DNA from 2 places in the Caballeronia sp. BCC1704 genome. Region 2 is predicted to be linked to the other one. Evidence: riboswitches for the same ligand, from Rfam matches in the RefSeq annotation. Region 2 holds a riboswitch; the other holds the start of a gene.
What was found. Region 2 has a riboswitch for cobalamin ahead of cobW (cobalamin biosynthesis protein CobW). Riboswitches for the same ligand answer to the same signal wherever they lie in the genome.
Positions count from the first base shown of each region.

Region 1: it holds a riboswitch for cobalamin, as region 2 does, so the genes downstream of both, HWX53_RS04860 (TonB-dependent receptor) here and cobW (cobalamin biosynthesis protein CobW) in region 2, are expected to answer to the same signal.

Region 1 is NZ_CADFFT010000001.1:1,043,350-1,046,761, reverse strand. Features, by position in the region: gene HWX53_RS04860 (TonB-dependent receptor) at 1-1,803, opposite strand, end outside; cobalamin riboswitch at 1,936-2,231, opposite strand; gene HWX53_RS04855 (ATPase) at 2,481-2,870, shown strand; gene HWX53_RS04850 (cell division protein ZapA) at 2,867-3,181, shown strand; RNA gene ssrS (6S RNA) at 3,300-3,412, shown strand, end outside.
Region 2 is NZ_CADFFT010000002.1:782,945-786,356, reverse strand. Features, by position in the region: gene cobN (cobaltochelatase subunit CobN) at 1-1,124, opposite strand, end outside; gene cobW (cobalamin biosynthesis protein CobW) at 1,129-2,208, opposite strand; cobalamin riboswitch at 2,334-2,585, opposite strand; cobalamin riboswitch at 2,641-2,889, shown strand; gene HWX53_RS13250 (cobalamin biosynthesis protein) at 2,974-3,333, shown strand; gene cobO (cob(I)yrinic acid a,c-diamide adenosyltransferase) at 3,342-3,412, shown strand, end outside.

The DNA.
Region 1 (3,412 bases), on a different contig from region 2:
CGTGACGTAAGCGCCGCGACGCGGCGTGTTGTACGAGTAAGCCAGTTCATAGTTGCGGTCGAACAGGTTGTCGATGCGCGCATTCACGTACCACGACTTCGTGATGTCGTATTGCGCCGAAAGATTGACGACGCCGTAGCCCGCGAGCGTCGAATCGTAGTCGCTGCGCGCGCCGCTCACGATCCACTCGCCGCCCACGCGCCAGCGCCCGGTCGACCGATGCGCCGACAGCGACGCGAAGCGCCGCGCGCGACGCGCGAGGTCTTCGTGATTTGTCTCGTCGACGGGATTCTGGAACGTCACGCTCGCGCGCACGTCGGTTGCGCCCACGTGTCCCGCCCACGATGTCTCGACGCCCTGCACCTTCGCGCGCCCCACGTTCTGCGCGGTATAGAAGCCGCTGCTGTCGCCCACGTAGTCGATCAGATTCGAATAGCGCGTCTCGAACGCCGTCACGCGCACCACGCCGATCTTCTCCGATGCGTACTGCAACGCGGCCTCGGCCGAATGGCTGCGCTCCGGCTGTATCGACGGATTGCCGCTGAACGGATAGTAGAGGTCGTCGAAACTCGGCGCGCGGAACGATGCCGCGTAGCTCGCGCTCGCGCGCCAATGCGAATCGAAGTTGTACGCGTAGCCCAGATAGTAGCTGTTCGCGCCGCCGAAGTCGGAATACTGGTCGCGGCGCACGTTGGCCTGCACTTCGCTCGGACCCAAGCGGCCGACATAGCCCGCGAACACCGAGTTCACATGCCGGTCGGGCGCGCTGAACTGATCGGAGTCGAGCGACTGGTCGAGATGCTCGTAGCCGAACACGAGCTTATGCGCCTCGGTGAGCCGGAAGTCGTTCTGCCACAGATACTGATGATTCTCCGAGTCGAAGCGGCTCGTATAGACGCCGTTTTTCTCGATGTTCGCGCGGTCCTGCCCTTGCGCGATGGTGAAGTGCGTCGTCCAGTTGTCGGTGAGCTTGCCGTTCGCGAAGACGGAGGCCGAGCGCACGCGATCATGCGATTCGTTGAGATCGGTCGGCACGCCGTAGGGATCGTCGAAGCTGTTCACGCCGTTCGATTGCAGGAAGCGCACGCCTGCGTCCCACTTGTCGCTGAACTTGTGGCGCAGCGTCGCGGCGACGCTTTCGTTCAGATAACCGTTCGCGTTCGGATTCGCGGCGGGCGCGAGCGCGGGATCGATCGACGAGAAGCCGTCCGTCTTCTCGCGCGACACGTTGAGGCTGAACGTGGTGCGGCCCTCGGCATCGAGCGCGCCGTCGACGCCCGCCGACTGCCGCTGCGTGTGATAGCTGCCGTATTCGGCTTCGAAGTGAAAGCGTGGCGGATGTGCTTCGCCCTCCTTCGTGAAAATCTGCACGACGCCGCCGATCGCGTTCGATCCATACAGCGCCGACACGTTGCCGTTGACCACTTCGACGCGGCCGGTCTGATCGAGCATCAGTTGCGACAACTGCGCCGCGCCGAGCGACACCGATTCAACGCGCACGCCGTCGATCAGCACCAGCGACTGCGTCGACGACGCGCCGCGTATGAACACGCCCGAGGTCGCGCCCGGCCCGCCGTTGCGCGTGATCTGCACGCCGGGCGCAAGCGCGATGAGCCCGAGCACATCGTTTGCATTGCTGTCGGCGATGTCTTGCGCGTCGAAGAGCGTCGCCTGCGGGATGGAATCGGCGAGCGGTTGCGCGCCGCGCGTCGCCGTGACGACGACGGGCGCGAGTGTCTGCGACGGAGAATCGGAATCGGCGTGCGCGGCCTGTGCAAGCGGCGCACTCGCGGCGGCGCACATCACGACGCGCGCCGCGCGACGAATGAGGCCCGACGAAGGCAAGAGCATGGGTGAAGCGTTTCCGTTGGAGACTGGCGCGTGCCCCGCTCCCCGCGAGGTCTGTGCGCGACGCGCGCGCCGTCTTGCAAAGCATCGGCGCGCTGGACGATTGGCCGGTATCCGGGCTGGCGACGCATCGTCCCGCCTTCCCGCGCTTCGAAGCGCAGTGGCGCCGACACGTTTCTTGCAGTCGCGTGTCCGATGGCAAACGACCACGGAGCAACACGTAGAAACGCGCGAGGGACGACTTGCAACTTGCGTTGCGGTCGCTTACCGTTGCGGGGGCAGCACAGGTTGGCGAGCCGCGCGAGGCGAGACAGCGCTTCCTGTTTCCCGTTTGACTGCGCCGCAAGAAAGGCGGCGCGAGCACCAAAAGTGCGGCAAGTGTAGGAGCGCGCATTAGGGCCGTCAAGAAGGCGCGCGCCCGTCATCGCGAGGCTTGAGCGACGAGCGAGCGACGAGCAAGCGACAAGCGAGCGACGTCAGCCGCGCATCCGAGTGCGTCACGCGCGGCCATTCCGCACATGAATACGCGGCGATGCGCGCAAGATCGCGTGTTGTTACGTCTCGAAACGAGACAATTATCGGAAGCACCGTTGAACCGCGCTAAAATGCCAGGTCTTTAGAGGACGCAGCACATGCTCAACGAACTCGAATCACTGTCAGGAAACATCGGCCGGCTGATCAAGATCAGCGAGCGCCACAATCAGGCGCGTCTCGCGCTCGAAGCACAAATCGAACAGCTGCGCGCCGATTACGCCGGCGTTCAGGCCGAACTCGCGCAGGTTCGCCACGAGCGCGACACGCTGCAAGGCGAACGCGATTCGCTGTCCGCGAAGATCGACGACGCGCAAGTGCGCCTCAACGCGATCCTCGAAAAGCTGCCGCGCGGCAAAGCGCATCATGCCGAAAGCGACAATCAGCTCGATCTTCTGAACGCCGAATCCAGCGCGTCGCGCGAAGCGCAGCACGAACATGCGCACGCGGAAGAAGTGCACGGCGAGCATCATCAAGGAGAGAAGGCATGACGACCACGCAGATCGAAGTATCCATTCTCGGCCAGCAGTATCGCCTCGCGTGCTCGCCGGAAACCGAAGCCGCGCTGCGCGAAGCGGTGGCCCGCGTGGATGCCGAAATGAACAAGGTCCGCAACGCAAGCAGCGTGCGCGGCACGGACCGCATCGCGGTGATGGCCGCGCTCTCGCTGGCGTCCGAATTGCTCAAGCTGCAGGAAAGCGTGCGTCACGGCGAAGCATTTCCGGCCGAGGAAATCCGCCGCACCATGCATTCGATGAACGAGCAGCTCGGCGCTGTCATTGCACAATACGAAGCGCACTGAGCGAAGCGCACTGACGGTCATGCGCTGATCTAATCAGCGTTGCGGTATCCATCAAAAAAAGATACCGCGAGAAACGTAGGCAAGGGCTGCAAGGACCAAACGTTTGGTGTACAGTGAGGTCTCCCTGCCTGGTACGCCAAGGTCATATATTCCTTGAACCAATGCTACATTGGCACGGTTGCGGAACGTTGCAGCACGGGCGCGCGCGTCACTCTGTCTGATGTACCCGAA
Region 2 (3,412 bases):
GGCGTATGCCGCAGCTTGCACCAGCGGCGACTCAACTCGGCGACGAAGCGCACGCGTTCGGCATCGGCCTGATAACGGACCACGTCCACTTGCGTCTGCGCACAGTGATACGCGAGTCCCTTGAAGCTGACCGCGCGCGTGATGATGCGGCCATCGACCTCGGGCAGCGCGACATGCATCGCTACATCGCGCGAATTGAGGCCGTGGTTGTCCTTTTCCCAGTCTTCGCGATTGCCGCCGCTCAATATCACTTGCAGGACGGGCGCATCGCCCGCGATGTCGAAGTCTTCGCTTTCGCCGATCACGCTTGCTGCAAACGCAGTCGTGTTCAATACGAGCGATGCGCGATGCTCCATGCACAAGCGCGCGATCACTTCGCGGCTCACGCTTTCCTTGAGGGAAGCGATCGCAATCGGCAGCGGATTCAGCCCTTCCTTTTCGAGCGCTTCGATGAGCGCATCGAATACAGCGGTGTTGCCCGCTTGCAGATGCGCGCGATAAAACAGGATCGCGACGACGGGCGCGCCTTCGGTCCATCGCGCGCGCCAGTCGTCGATTGCGGCGATGTCGCGCTCGGGATGATAGATGGCCACGACAGGCAGCGGACGCGGCGCTTGCGGCGCGCGACCGAAGCCGAATGCGCGATGACCGATCGCGCGCAAAAATTCCTCGGCATTGCCCGCGCCGCCTTCGCGCAGATAGCGCGACAACTCGCGGCAGAACGCGGCATCCGCGGTGCTCTTGCTGATCAGGTTCGGGTCTTCGGTGAGATCGCCCGAGAACATGGCGAGCATCTGCTTCTCGCGTTCGGCAAGCGCCACGATTCGCTCGATGCCATAACGCCAGTACGATTCACCGCCGAGATGATCGACGATGACGACGCGCGCATGACGCAATACATCGTCGACATAGAAGTCGACCGATGCGGGCTGGCGCAGAAACGATTGATTCGCGAGCCGCACTTCGGGAAAGCCCGGCTCCAGACGCGGAAACACGCTTGCTAGCAGTGCGAGCGTGGTATCGGCCGAACTCAGCACGACGATCGGTGCGCGCGTCTGCTCGATACGCATGACGCCTGCCGCGTCATCGACGAAACCTCCGGGCGTCGTGCGTAACAGATGCATCGCGTCAGGCCTGCGCGAGCGCGTTCGCCAGCGCCGCGTTCAACGCTGTTTGCAGCGTTTGACGATCGAGGTCTTCTCCGATCAGCACGAAGCGGCTCGCGGCTTCGCCTTCGTTCCAGCGCCGGTCGAAATAGCTGTCGAAGCGCCGGCCCACGCCTTGCACCACGAGACGCATGCCCGCGCCCGGCAGCGCGGCGAACCCTTTCACGCGATAGATCGTGTGACTCTCCACGAGCGCCTGCAACGCCGCAATGGCCTGTTCGCGCGATTCCACTTGTCCTTCGACGACGACCGAATCAAATTCGTCATGGTGATGGTCCACGTGGCCTTCGTCGTCGGCAGAACCGTGATGATCGTGGCGAAGATGAATGCTGTCCTCGGACGCCGATTGCAGACCGAGCAGCGCATGCAGATCGAGCTTGCCCATTTGCGCGGGCACGACCTTCACTTGCGGCGGAATCTCGGGCCGCACGAGCGCTTCCACGCGGCGCAGTGCGTCGGCGTCCATGAGGTCGGTCTTGTTGACGATCACGAGATCAGCCGAGGACAGTTGATCTTCGAATAGCTCGTGCAGCGGCGATTCGTGATCGAGGTTCGGGTCGGCCTTGCGTTGCGCATCGACCGCTGCGGGGTTCGCGGCGAACTGTCCGCTTGCGGCGGCAGGACCATCGACCACCGTGATGACGGCATCCACGGTGAAGGCATTTTTGATCGACGGCCAGTTGAACGCCTGCACGAGCGGCTTGGGCAACGCGAGGCCCGACGTCTCGATCAACACATGGTCGATGCGCTCGCGGCGTTCCAGCAACTGCTCCATCACCGGATAAAACTCTTCCTGCACTGTGCAACACAGGCACCCGTTAGCGAGTTCATAGAGATTGCGCTCCGACGACCCGGCTTCGTCGTCGCAACCGATGCCGCAACCCTTCAGGATTTCCCCGTCTATGCCGAGCTCACCGAATTCGTTCACGATGACAGCAAGGCGCAAGCCCTGCGCATTCGACATGATGTGGCGCATCAAGGTGGTCTTGCCGCTGCCGAGAAAGCCGGTCACGACCGTGACGGGTATCTTGCGGGTTTGCATCGTCGCTCCGTGGCTCGTGTGTGCGTGCGTCGTGCGTGCGTCGCGCGAGGAAGGTATCGCCGGCGAGATCTGCGGGAAAAAGCGCACGACTGATGGATCATGGACCATGCCGCATCCCCGCGGCGTGAACCCTGCGAAAGTCTGGCCGGTATCCGGGCTTGGGACCTCGTTGCGCAGCCTTCCTGCCGTGTACCGACAGTGGCCGTGTGCGCAACGCGCGATATCGTACTCGCCGATACCGCCGGTCGCTTACCGTTGCGGGGGCAGCGCAGGTTGGCGCGCGTCCGATCGCATGATGGAGCGATGCGCTTCCTGCTTCCCGTTTAACTGCGCGCGAAAGAAGCTCGCACGCGGGCACCAGAACTGCGTGAAGTCTAGGCTCCTCACGAAGGAGCGTCAAGGAAAGCGCCGCCGAAAAGCGGGGGCATGTGGTATCGTTGGCGCGCGACTGGTGCTCGCGCGTTCACACGAAACGCGCAGTTAAACGGGAAACAGGAAGCGGCGTCTTCACGATCATGCAAGCGCTCGCCAACCTGTGCTGTCCCCGCAACGGTACGCGACCGGCGGTATCGGCTTGCACGATATCGCGCATGGCGCACACGGCCACTGCCCGTTCACGGTGGGAAGGCTGCGCGATGACGGCCGCAAGCCCGGATACCGGCCAGCGCAGGGGACGAAGCGCATCTGCCATCACGATGCCTTCGCCGAACGCCGCCATCCGCGAGGGACGCATGGGCGGCGCAAGCATTTCCGTCCATTCGTTCGATGATGCTTCCTTGCGTGAGCCTGCGCCATCTTGCCGTCGGCATCGGCTGCAAACGCGGCGTAAGCGCCGATGCGATTGAAGCGGCCGTGCTTCGTGCGCTTCGAGCAGCGGAATTCACGTTAGAGCACATCGCGGTGATCGCGAGCATCGACATCAAACACGACGAAGCCGGCTTGCGTGTCTTCTGCGAGCGTCATGCCCTGCCATTGCGCCTTTATCGCGCGGACGAGCTCGCGCACATGCCCGCCGAGGGCGTGTGCGAGCCTAGCGCGCTGCTCGCAAGCCAGGGCGGAGAGCTTGTGATGCCGAAGATGATCGACGGTCACGTGACCGTCGCCATAGCAACGAAGAAAGCCTGAAAGAGCCCATGAAAACCGATACGGAATCGCATCTGCGCATGACGCAGCGTCGCAAGGAAGGCCACGAAAAGAAGCAGGC